Regions from separate parts of the Pantoea deleyi genome, predicted to be linked through region 3. Evidence: predicted binding sites of a transcription regulator. Region 3 holds the regulator's gene; each other region holds the start of a gene.
What was found. The regulator PurR, encoded in region 3, represses purine synthesis genes. The targets are predictions, from matches to a motif close to CANGCAAACGTTTGCNTG.
Positions count from the first base shown of each region.

Region 1: purE (5-(carboxyamino)imidazole ribonucleotide mutase) is a predicted target of PurR. The motif match lies at 1,656-1,673, and genes of this name have one in related genera.
Region 2: J1C59_RS12370 (amino acid aminotransferase) is a predicted target of PurR. The motif match lies at 2,343-2,360, and genes of this name have one in related genera.

Region 1 covers NZ_CP071405.1:2,925,507-2,929,682, forward strand. Annotated here, with positions in the region: gene cysS (cysteine--tRNA ligase) at 1-203, opposite strand, end outside; gene ppiB (peptidylprolyl isomerase B) at 416-910, shown strand; gene lpxH (UDP-2,3-diacylglucosamine diphosphatase) at 910-1,626, shown strand; gene purE (5-(carboxyamino)imidazole ribonucleotide mutase) at 1,758-2,264, shown strand; gene purK (5-(carboxyamino)imidazole ribonucleotide synthase) at 2,261-3,325, shown strand; gene ybbP (putative ABC transporter permease subunit YbbP) at 3,580-4,176, opposite strand, start outside.
Region 2 covers NZ_CP071405.1:2,611,832-2,616,007, reverse strand. Annotated here, with positions in the region: gene mepK (peptidoglycan L,D-endopeptidase MepK) at 1-353, shown strand, start outside; gene J1C59_RS12375 (MBL fold metallo-hydrolase) at 393-1,022, shown strand; gene J1C59_RS12370 (amino acid aminotransferase) at 1,089-2,279, opposite strand; gene J1C59_RS12365 (porin) at 2,511-3,632, opposite strand; gene asnS (asparagine--tRNA ligase) at 3,933-4,176, opposite strand, start outside.
Region 3 covers NZ_CP071405.1:2,177,141-2,181,316, forward strand. Annotated here, with positions in the region: gene rnt (ribonuclease T) at 1-8, shown strand, start outside; gene J1C59_RS10225 (Grx4 family monothiol glutaredoxin) at 50-385, opposite strand; gene J1C59_RS10230 (C40 family peptidase) at 751-1,548, shown strand; gene cydH (cytochrome bd-I oxidase subunit CydH) at 1,597-1,686, opposite strand; gene purR (HTH-type transcriptional repressor PurR) at 1,969-2,994, shown strand; gene punR (DNA-binding transcriptional activator PunR) at 2,991-3,896, opposite strand; gene punC (purine nucleoside transporter PunC) at 4,004-4,176, shown strand, end outside.

The sequences.
Region 1 (4,176 bases), 750 kb from region 3:
GTAATATTACGCACATAGCTAAGCTCATACCCGAGGTAGCGCAGATAGCGCGACACCACATCAAACGCCACGAACGTCCGCCCATGACCAATGTGACAGAGGTCATACACCGTGATGCCGCAAACATACATCCCGATTTTACCGGCATGAATGGGTTTGAATTCCTCTTTCTGTCGACTCAGGGTGTTATAAATCTTAAGCATTGAACGGTTCCGTTTTCGCGTGTGGTTGACACTTTTAAGTATCCAGACATTGTGCCGTATTTTTATCGCTCGCGCGACGCAAAGCAAGCCAACTGCGCCGCGCTGCTGACGCGTCATCGGAAATTATGATATAAGAACCGTCGACTAAAAGGGGTACGCCAGATAACAGAGCGACCTCAGCTACTGATCACAACCTTTACAGGACAACAAAAATGGTAACTTTCCAGACGAACCATGGCGATATCGTAATCAAAACTTTCGATGATAAAGCGCCGGCCACCGTACAGAACTTCCTGGATTACTGCCGTGAAGGTTTTTACGACAACACTATTTTCCACCGTGTCATCAACGGCTTTATGATCCAGGGCGGCGGTTTCGAACCCGGCATGAAGCAGAAAGAAACCAAAGCTGAAATCAAAAACGAAGCGAACAACGGCCTGAAAAACACCAAAGGTACGCTGGCTATGGCGCGTACCTCTGCGCCGCACTCTGCGACCGCACAGTTCTTCATCAACGTCGCTGACAACGACTTCCTGAACTTCCGTGATGAAAGCGTTCAGGGCTGGGGCTACTGCGTGTTTGCAGAAGTGGTTGAAGGCATGGATGTGGTAGAGAAGATCAAAGCCGTCTCTACCGGCCGCAGCGGTATGCACCAGGATGTGCCAAAAGATGACGTCGTTATCCAGAAAGTGACCGTCAGCGAGTAATGTCGCGCACGCTGTTTATCGCAGATCTCCATCTGTGTCAGGAAGAACCGGCGATTACCGCCGGTTTTCTGCATTTTTTAGCGCGCGAAGCTCCTCACTGCGACGCGCTCTATATTCTCGGCGATCTGTTTGAAGCCTGGATAGGCGATGACGATCCCAATCCGCTGCATCAGCAGGTTGCCGATGCCCTGCGCGCCCTGCCGGTGCCGGTTTACTTTATTCATGGCAACCGCGATTTCCTGCTGGGCCGCCGCTTTGCACGGGCCAGCAACATGACGCTGCTGCCGGAAGAGCAGGTCTTGACGCTCTACGGTCAGCGCGTACTGATCATGCACGGTGATACGCTCTGCACGGACGACGCGGGGTATCTGCGCTTTCGCGCCAAAGTACATAATCCCTGGATCCAGCGGCTCTTTCTGGCGCTGCCTCTGCGGATCCGCAAGCGGATTGCCGCGCGGATGCGGGCCGACAGCAAACAGGCTAACCAGCACAAATCTCAGAGCATCATGGATGTGAACCCGGATGCGGTCGTCGCAACCCTGCAGCGCCACCAGGTGCCGCTGCTGATCCATGGCCACACTCACCGCCCGGCAATTCATACGCTGGAAGTGCAGGGCGAAACGGCACAGCGCGCGGTACTGGGTGCCTGGCACGAACGGGGTTCCATGATTCAGCTCGACGCCAGTGGCATTCAGCTCACTGAATTTGACTTCTGATCGGCCGTCAAACCGACGGCATTAAGCGTGACGCAACCGTTTTCCTTCCGCGTCTGTCATGCTATTCTCGGTGCCCTTCAAAACCTGTCCGCCCGGCCAGGTCTGTTTGTTCATCCACAGGAGTTGACCGCATGTCATCCAACGCCCCGGCTCGCATCGCCATTGTTATGGGTTCCAGAAGTGACTGGGCCACCATGCAGTTCGCCGCTGACATTCTTACCAGCCTGGACGTCCCTTTTCATGTTGAAGTGGTCTCTGCGCACCGCACCCCGGATAAACTGTTCAGCTTCGCCGAAACCGCGGCGGACAACGGTTTTCAGGTGATTATCGCGGGTGCAGGTGGCGCAGCCCATCTGCCGGGGATGCTGGCAGCCAAAACCCTGGTGCCGGTGCTGGGTGTACCGGTGCAGAGCGCGGCGCTGAGCGGCGTCGATAGTCTCTACTCGATCGTGCAGATGCCGCGCGGTATTCCGGTTGGCACGCTGGCGATCGGTAAAGCCGGTGCCGCCAATGCCGCCCTGCTGGCGGCGCAGATTCTGGCGCTGCATGACAGCGCGCTGGCCTCACGTCTCGACACCTGGCGTCAGAGCCAGACCGATGAGGTGCTTAACCACCCCGATCCGCGGGAGGAAGCATGAAGCCGGTTTGCGTACTGGGCAACGGCCAGTTAGGTCGTATGTTGCGCCAGGCGGGTGAACCTCTGGGCATCGCCGTTTATCCGGTAGGTCTGGACGCCGATCCTGCCGCCCTGCCGATCGCCGACAGCGTGATCACCGCCGAGATCGAACGCTGGCCGGAGACCGCGCTGACGCGCGAGCTGGCCAGCCATCCGGCCTTTGTTAACCGCGATATTTTTCCACGTCTGGCCGATCGTCTGACGCAGAAGCAGCTGCTGGACGAGCTTGGCCTGGCCACTGCGCCCTGGCAGTTGCTGTCGGACAAAAGCGAATGGCCGGCGGTGTTTGACACCCTGGGCGAGCTGGCGATTGTGAAAAGCCGCACTGGCGGCTACGACGGACGCGGTCAGTGGCGTCTGCGCGCCGGTGATACGGATCAGTTGCCGGATGCCTGCTATGGCGAATGCATCGTTGAACAGGGCATCAACTTTTCCGGTGAAGTCTCGCTGGTGGGTGCGCGCGGTCACGATGGCAACGTCGTGTTCTATCCGCTGACGCATAACCTGCATCAGGAGGGCATTCTGCGTACCAGCGTCGCCCTGCCTCAGGCCGATCGGGCACAGCAGCAGCAGGCTGAAGCGATGCTGAGTGCGATTATGCATGCGCTGAACTATGTTGGCGTTATGGCGATGGAGTGCTTTATCACGCCTGACGGACTGCTGATCAATGAGCTGGCACCGCGTGTCCATAACAGTGGCCACTGGACGCAGAATGGCGCCTCGATCAGCCAGTTTGAGCTGCATCTGCGCGCCATTCTCAGTCTGCCGCTGCCGCAGCCGGTGGTCTTTGCGCCGTCGGTGATGGTCAACCTGATTGGTACCGATGTGAATCTCAGCTGGCTCCAGCAGCCGCTGGTGCATCTGCACTGGTATGACAAAGAGGTACGTCCGGGCCGTAAAGTGGGTCATCTCAATCTGACCGACGGCGACACAGAACGGCTTAAGGCGGCGCTGAACGCGCTGGTGCCGCAGCTGCCCGCTGAGTACGCCAGCGGTATTGCGTGGGCAGTTAAGACGCTCTGATCGCCCCGATCCGCCTCACAGGGCGGCCTGACCGGGCCGCTCAGCGTGATGGCAACGTTCTCTGTCAGTCAGGAGAACATCGCAAAGACGGCACCCTGCCGGCCACCGGTGATAACGCACCTCCTTCCTGAGGTGCGTCCCTTTCCGGAGTAATGCGCTGCGTTCCATCCTTCCCGCAGGACGCCTGCATCCGGTTTCACCCTGCTAATCGCCAGAGCGGTAACGAGCGGGCTGTCTCGCCCTGAACCCGGCCGCTACGCCGCATCAAACTTCCTGAACAGAGCTTTTCCTTTCAGTAACCGGATTCCCAGCCAGCCGCCGCAGAGGGATAACAGCAGCGCGCCGCACAACGGCAGCGCCAGCCAGAGCGTCCAGTCGGGCTGCCACGGGAAGTCAAAGATTCGGGTCTGTAATCCCCACAGCGCCGCTTCTGCTCCCATCGCCGCCGCAACGCCGGAGACCACGCCGAGCAGAGCAAACTCGTACCACAGCGTCGTGCGCAGCAGGCGTTTACCGGCCCCCAGCGTGCGATAGACGACCAGCTCCTGCCGACGCTGACGCATCCCGACCTGAATCTGCGCCAGCAGCAGCAGCAGACCGCAGGCGGTGACCAGCACCACCATGATCTCCAGTGCCTGGCTGACCTGCGTCAGCACCTGACCGATCTGCCGCATAATGCTGCCGATATCCAGCAGACTCAGCGTCGGAAAGGCGCGGTTCAGCTGGGCCAGCAGCGCCGGATCGGCTGCCATCCGGAAGCTGGTGAGCCAGGTCTGCGGCTGGCTGTCCAGCGCCCCCGGCGGGAAAATAAAGAAGAAGTTCGGCTTCAGGCTCTCCCAGTCCACTTTACG
Region 2 (4,176 bases), 430 kb from region 3:
TGTCACGATTAAATCACTTTTTCCGGGACTATCGCGCCAACAAAGTAAAAAGCATCGACCCCCATCTGTTTGACCAAATCTTCCGTCTGCAGGCCCTGCTGGGCATGCGCAAGCCGATCCAGCTGGTGTCGGGCTATCGCTCTCTGGCCACCAATAACATGCTGCGCGAGAGCGGACCTGGGGTCGCCAAGCACAGCTATCACACCAAAGGTCAGGCGATGGATTTTCATATTGAAGGGGTTTCGTTAGCGAATGTACGCAAAGCGGCGTTATCTCTGCGCGCCGGTGGTGTAGGATATTACCCCCGCAGTAACTTTGTGCACATTGACACCGGGCCGGTCAGGCACTGGTAACGACACCGGCAACGCTGCGTGAGCCGGTCATGGAGCGTTATGAATTATCACATTATTCCTGTTACAGCCTTTGCTCAGAACTGTTCCGTTATCTGGTGCGAGACCACGCGTGAAGCCGCGCTGGTCGACCCCGGCGGCGATGCTGAACTGATTAAGCAAACGCTGGAACAGCTTAGTCTCAAACCCGCTCAGATCCTGCTGACGCATGGCCATCTGGATCATGTCGGGGCCGCCGTGGAGCTGGCCGCCTTCTATGACGTTCAGATTGTGGGGCCGCAAAAGCGCGATGCTTTCTGGCTGGAAGCGTTGCCCACGCAGAGCCGGATGTTCGGACTGGAAGAGTGCGCGCCTTTTACCCCCGATCGCTGGCTGGAAGAGGGCGAGAGCGTGCAGGTCGGTCTGACCACGCTGGAGGTGCTGCACTGTCCGGGACACTCGCCCGGACATGTTGTGTTCTTTGATCGTCCATGGCGCTTGCTGATCTCCGGTGACGTCATTTTCAATGGCGGCATCGGGCGCACTGACTTCCCGCAGGGCGATCATCAGCAGTTAATCGCGGCTATCCGCAGCAAACTGCTGCCGCTGGGCGATGATGTGACGTTTCTGCCCGGTCACGGCCCGATCTCCACGCTGGGTCATGAACGCATCAGCAACCCTTTCCTGCAGTAAAAAAACGCCTTTTTCCTGCCATAAAAAAATGGGCCATCCGGCCCATTTTTTGTTTCGTCGTCTGCGTTACAGCACGGCGACAATCGCTTCACACAGCGCCGACATATTGTCTGGCGTCATGCCCGCCACGTTCACGCGGCCTGAGTTGACGGCATAGACGCCAAACTCTTCCCGCAGGCGGATCACCTGTTCTTTGGTTAAGCCGCTGAACGAGAACATACCGTTCTGTTTAATAATAAAGCTGAAATCGCGCTGTGCGCCTTTTTCCGCCAGGGTGTTTACAAACAGCTGACGCATGCGCTGGATGCGCTGACGCATATCCGACAGCTCCTGTTCCCAGATCGTGCGCAGCGTGTCATTGCCCAGGATCGTGGCGACCACCGCCGCACCATGCGCTGGCGGGTTAGAGTAGTTGGAGCGGATCGTATATTTCACCTGGCTGAACGCGGTATCGGCTACGCCCGCCTCCGCGGCCACCAGCGTGATGGCACCCACACGCTCGTTGTAGAGACCAAAGTTCTTGGAGTAAGAGCTGGCGACAATCAGCTCCTGATGTGAGGCGGCAAAGATGCGCAGACCCTCTGCGTCTTCCTCCAGACCACGGGCAAAGCCCTGGTAGGCGAAATCGAATAACGGCAGCCAGCCATTGGCCTGAGAGAGCTGCGCCAGCTGTTGCCACTGCTCTGCTGTCGGGTCAATCCCGGTCGGGTTATGGCAGCAGCCGTGGAACAGCACCACATCACCTGGCTGAACCTGCTGCAGCGACGCGATCATCCCTTCAAAGTCCAGCGAATGGGTTTCTGCGTCGTAATAGTGATAGTCACAGACTTCAAGACCGGCGGCTTTAAACACATTGTGATGATTTGGCCAGGTTGGATTGCTGATCCAGACCCGCTTCACCGTGGTCTGCGTAGCAAGAAAATCGGCTGCAACACGCAGTGCGCCTGTACCGCCCGGCGTCTGCGCGGTGCGCGCGCGGCTGGCGGTAATCAGGGGGCTCTGGTTGCCGAACAGCAGGGCCTGCGTGCAGCGGGCGAAATCCGCCAGACCATCAATGCTGAGATAGTTTTTTGTGGTTTCGTTTTCCAGCAGGTATTGCTCAGCCTTTTTAACACTGGTCAGCACCGGGGTCTTGCCGGTTTCGTCTTTATAAACGCCGATACCCAGATTGATTTTTTCAGGGCGGTCGTCGGCACGAAACAGATCGGCCAGCCCAAGAATAGGATCGGCGGGTGCAGCAGAGATCGATTCAAACATGTGTCAGGTCCATTAGCGTGAACTTAAGCAAGAGGACTCTCAGGTTAGCGCCCGACCGGGCAAATGCCAACCGTTTGCGAGACAAATTCCTGCATTTTGCGCTGCAGATGACGAGAGGAACAAACCAGAATGAAGAAGCACGGGGAAAGGTGGCGTAAAACGCGGATATCTCAAATCGCAGCCATAAAAAAACGGGGCCTGAGCCCCGTTTTTCAACATGCTGAAGCAGGATTAGAACTGGTAAACGATACCAACACCCACCACGTCGTCTGTGTTCAGATTCAGGCGGTTGTTATCATCCAGCTGGTTGATTTTGTAATCAACGTAGGTAGACATGTTTTTGTTGAAGTAGTAAGTCGCGCCAACGTCGAAGTATTTGTACAGGTCAGCATCGCCGATACCTTCGATATCTTTGCCTTTCTGCTGTACGTAAGCCAGGGATGGACGCAGACCGAAGTCGAACTGGTACTGAGCAACTAACTCAATAGTCTGAGTTTTGTTAATGGTGGCATTTGCTGAAGCAGTAGTGTTAGGTGTGGTACCAGGAATGGTAGCGGTAAAGTATGAAGAGTTACGGCCTTCACCATACATTGCTGCCAGGTAAACGTTGTTCGCATCATATTTCAGCGCGGTTGCCCAGTTCTCAGCACGTTTGCCCTGTCCGATTACGTTACCATTGACATCAGTAACACCTGCTGCCTGTGAATCAGTACGGTCGCTGCTGCTGTAAGCACCTACGATACCAACACCAATTGGTGAGGTGTAGCTGGTTGATACGCCCCAGCCGTCGCCGTTAGCACGAGTAGTATCAGTACGGTCATTTTTACCCTGATACTGAACTGCGAAGTCCCAGCCATCAACCAGGCCGAAGAAGTTGGTGTTGCGGTAGGTCAGCAGACCAGTGCTGCGGCCGTTCAGGAAGTTGTCTGAGCTGCCCCAGTCACCACCGAACACTGGCAGCATATCGGTCCAGCCGATTGCATCGTAAACCAGACCGTAGTTACGGCCGTAGTCGATTGAGCCGGCATCGCCGAATTTCAGACCGGCAAAGCCCAGACGGGTTTTGGTACCGTCACGTGCGTCATCACCTTCAGATTTGTTGGCCTGAACGTTGTATTCCCACTGGCCGTAACCGGTCAGCTGATCGTTGATCTGAGTTTCGCCTTTGAAGCCGAAGCGAACATAAGAGTTATCGCCGTCATCGCCTGCACTGTCAGAGAATGTGTGACGTGCGTCGACTTTACCGTACAGGTCCAGTTTGTTGCCGTCTTTGTTATAGATTTCGGCAGCATTGGCGGCGCCGGCGGCTAACAGAGCAGGGATAACCACTGCAAGAATATTGCGCTTCATCATTATTCATTACCCTCATTGGAGTTATTTGTACACCTGCCACTGCCGTCAGGAAATCTTTACGGAACCCTGAGCGAAGTTTGGTGTCTTCCTGTGTCTGCACGCATCTTTCCATCCCCCCCGCCGTAATTCTAGCGCGAAAATGCTACTAAACTCGTAATCTGGTTTCTAAAGGAAAATATGTATTACAAAATGTAAAAAACACGGAACTTTGTGAGACATCTCAAAATTTACAAAAATAAAAAAAGGCCGGCAGTGCCGACCTCTTTATATATATGAATTTCTTATATTTAATGCTGAAACTTAGAAACTCGCGTTGCGTGGGGTACGCGGGAAGGGGATAACATCCCTGACATTCTGTACGCCGGTAACATAGGCGATTAAACGTTCAAAGCCCAGGCCGAAACCAGAATGTGGCACGGTACCGTAGCGACGCAGGTCACGATACCACCAGTAATCTTCTTTATTCAGCCCCATCTCTTCCAGACGCGCATCCAGCACATCCAGACGCTCTTCACGCTGTGAACCGCCGATGATCTCACCGATG
Region 3 (4,176 bases):
CGGCGTAAGCCTGCACAACGAAAAAGGCCGACGTGATGTCGGCCTTTTTTTATTCTGCTTCTTTAAATTTTTCTGCGGTCTCTTTAATCAGCGACTGCAGTTCGCCGCGCTGCAGCATCTCAACGATGATGTCGCAACCGCCGACCAGTTCGCCATCCACCCACAGCTGCGGGAAGGTAGGCCAGTTAGCGTATTTCGGCAGCTCGGCACGAATATCCGGGTTCTGCAGAATATCCACGTAAGCAAACCGCTCACCACAGGCTGACAGCGCCTGCACCGCCTGCGCAGAGAAACCGCAGCTAGGCAGTTTCGGGGAACCTTTCATGTACAGCAGGATCGGATTTTCTGCGATCTGGCGCTGAATTTTTTCTACAGTACTCATAATTGCCTTCCTTAATTCGCGACTTCGTGTTTGTTTATTGTAGCGACTTCGCAGCTGGACTGAAAACGAGATTTTGCCTGCTGCCCGCCTGAATAGCCATCCTGGTTAAGTTAAGCCGCAATGCGTCACGTTTCCTGATGATTAACAGTGGGTAACAGATTAATAATTCGTAATAAATTTGCTGATATAAGATGCTGAAAATGTTCATTTTCAACACAATTTCAGCGGTTACAAAGATTAATAATAAAAGACCTTACAGTTTTCAAAAGAACTGGACTAGAATGGCCTGGGCGCTGATCCTCGATCAGATTAATCTCAACTTTGTCACGGTGCGTAGTGGCCATGACAACTTAACTCATTAACGGACTATGCGTTTAATCATTACGCTTTTCATGCTGGCTTTTGCGCAACTGTTTTTCAACACCGCCGCTGCGTCGCCTCACGCGCCGGTGAACGTGAGTGCGCATAAAGCAGAGAAAAAGAGTGCGCGCGACGATGAGCGTCGCAAGCGTCGCCCCGTCAAAACGGTCTCCAAAAAACCGCGTGTCACGCCTGTTCAGAAACTTAAAACGAAAAAACAGAAAAAAGCTGAACTCACCGCGACCCAGACACCTGCTAAGAAGACCTCGCTTAAAACCGCCCGCATCAGCAAGAATCACGACAAGAAACGTTATGGTCATCAGCGTACGCTGAAAACCGCCGACGCCGACACCCGCGAAACCGGCACCATTAAAATGAGCAAATCTCACCGCCAGCGTTACCAGAAGGCGCGTGAAACGGCGATGACCAAACTGATGGGCCAGCTGGGTAAACCCTACCAGTGGGGGGGAACCTCGCCACACACCGGTTTCGACTGCAGCGGCCTGGTCTGGTACGCCTATAAGGATCTGGTGAAATTCAAAATCCCGCGTACCGCCAACGAGATGTATCACCTGCGTGACGCCGCGCCAATCAAGCGTGAGTCGCTGGAGAAAGGCGATCTGGTCTTCTTCCGCATCAATGGCCGCGGCACCGCCGACCATGTCGGCGTCTACCTGGGCGATGGCAAGTTTATTCAGTCGCCACGCACCGGTAAAGATATCCAGATCAGCGCGTTAGGGGAAGATTACTGGCAGCGCCACTACATCGGCGCCCGCCGGGTGATGACGCCAAAAACCATCCGCTGAGCCACACGACAGAAAGAAAAAAGCCGGGACAATCCCGGCTTTTTTTTATCAGTGCAGAATGGCAGTAAAACTAAAGGCCACAATCATCAGCAGACAGCCGACGGCGGTCATTAAGGCCAGTTTGAGGTCAGTACTCACAGCTTGTTCCTTAGTCACACAGTTTACAGGGTTATTCCATTTTCCCACACGACCCGGTAAAAATCTCGTTTTATCCGCCCAGCCTTGTTAGAATCCCGCCTTTGTTGCGCAACGCGCGCAACTCTGATTCCGTTTGCGCATCTTTTCAGGCGGTTTTTCCTCCGCCTGCGGTCAGATTACCGGCCAGGAACGCTGCATTTTTGCGGAAAAAACCCTGAGCAGACGCAAACGTTTAACACTACGCTTATCAGAGAGTTAGATAAGCACCGGAGTCCGATTTTCATGGCAACAATTAAAGATGTGGCAAAACGCGCTGGCGTCTCCACGACCACCGTTTCGCACGTCATCAATAAAACCCGCTTTGTGGCTGAAGAGACGCGCGAAGCGGTCTGGCAGGCGATCAAGGAACTGCACTACTCACCCAGCGCCGTGGCACGCAGCCTGAAAGTGAACCACACGCGCACGCTGGGGCTGCTGGCCACCTCAAGCGAAGCCCCCTACTTTGCTGAAATCATCGAAGCCGTCGAGAATCACTGCTTCGATAAGGGCTACACGCTGATTCTGGGCAATGCGCACAACGATCTGCAAAAGCAGCGTGCCTATCTCAGCATGATGGCGCAGAAGCGCGTGGATGGCCTGCTGGTGATGTGCTCCGAATACCCGGACGATCTGCTGCAGATGCTGGAAGAGAACCGCAACATCCCGATGGTAGTGATGGACTGGGGCGAATCCCGCGCCGACTTCACCGACACGGTGCTGGATAACGCCTTCCAGGGTGGCTATCTGGCCGGCCGCTATCTGATCGAACGCGGACACCGTGATATTGGCGCGATCCCCGGCCAGATGGAGCGCAATACCGGCGGCGGCCGCCATGCCGGTTTCCTGAAGGCGCTGGAAGAGGCGAACATTCAGCCGCGCGCGGAATGGATCGTGCAGGGTGACTTCGAGCCGGAGTCAGGCTATCAGGCGATGCAGCAGATCCTGTCGCAGAAGCAGCGCCCCACGGCGGTGTTCTGTGGCGGTGACATCATGGCGATGGGGGCGATTTGCGCCGCCGACGAGATGGGGTTGCGCGTGCCTCAGGATATTTCGGTGATCGGGTATGATAACGTGCGCAACGCCCGCTATTTCGCGCCAGCCCTGACCACGGTTCATCAGCCCAAGGCCCAGCTGGGTGAGAAGGCGCTGGATATGCTGCTGGACCGCATCACCAGCAAACGTGAAGTGTCGCAGACCATCGAGGTTCACCCGACGCTGATCGAACGCCGCTCCGTGGCCGATGGTCCGTTCCGCGACTACCGTCGTTAATCTTCGCTTAACCACTCCTGATTAAGCGTCTGCGCATCGCCCAGATAGCTGAGCAACCAGCCTGTCGCCGGTGATGCGCGATCTTCTGCCCAGCTGACGCAGCAGGGACTGTCCGGAAAGGGAACCGGCAGCGTCAGTTCGGCCAGTTCGCCGCTGTCGAGCAGCGGCCTGGCCAGATGGCCCGGCACCATCGCCACACACAAGCCCGCCTGCACACACTCCAGCCCGGTCTGCCACTCCGGCACCACCAGCCTGCGCTGATTATCCAGCGTCCACGTCATGCGGCGCGGCAGCGCCCGCGAGGTATCTTCCAGCACCAGCGACGGCCAGCTGCGCAGCGTATCGTCATCGATCTGGCTCGCCTGCGTCAGCGGATGATCGGGCGCGACCACGCAGCGCCAGTTGAGCGTGCCCATATCGCGGAAGGCAAAACGCCCCCCTACCGGTATCGCCTGGGTCGCGCCAATCGCGATCTCCACCCGCCCGTCGGCCAGCGCATCCCAGACGCCATTGAACACCTCATAACTGATGCTCAGCTCCATATCCGGAAAGTGACGATAGAAATCTTTGACCAGCTGGCGGGTGCGCTGAGGCTTGGCGATGCGGTCAACGGCGATGCTCAGCTGGCCGCGCCAGCCATTTGCCAGCTGCTGACACTGTCGGCGGGTGGCGAGCATTTTTTTGATGACGCTGCGCCCTTCGCGGACGAAATGTTCCCCTGCCGGGGTCAATACCACTTCCCGATGCTGACGCTCGAACAGCGGCACCGCCAGCCAGGTCTCCAGCTGACGCACAGTATAGCTGATGGCAGAGGGCACCCGATGCAACTCCTGCGCGGCCGCGCTGAAGCTGCCGCCGCGCGCCACGGCGTCAACCACCTCTAATGCATATTCGGACCACATAATCTGCCTTCAAAATTTTTAACAGCAATCGGCAAATATTAGCGTTTCACAGCGGCAAACGCACCTTTTACACTCTGCCGCGTTCATCCTGCAAAAATGAGAATCAGATGTTATCGAATAAAGGATTTATGCCCTATCTTGCCCTGCTGAGTATGCTGGGCTTTCTGGCCACGGATATGTACCTGCCCGCCTTCGGAGCGATGCAGCAGAGCTTTAATACCTCGCCCGGCCTGATCAGCGCCAGTATGAGTCTCTTTCTGGCCGGCTTTGCCTGTGGCCA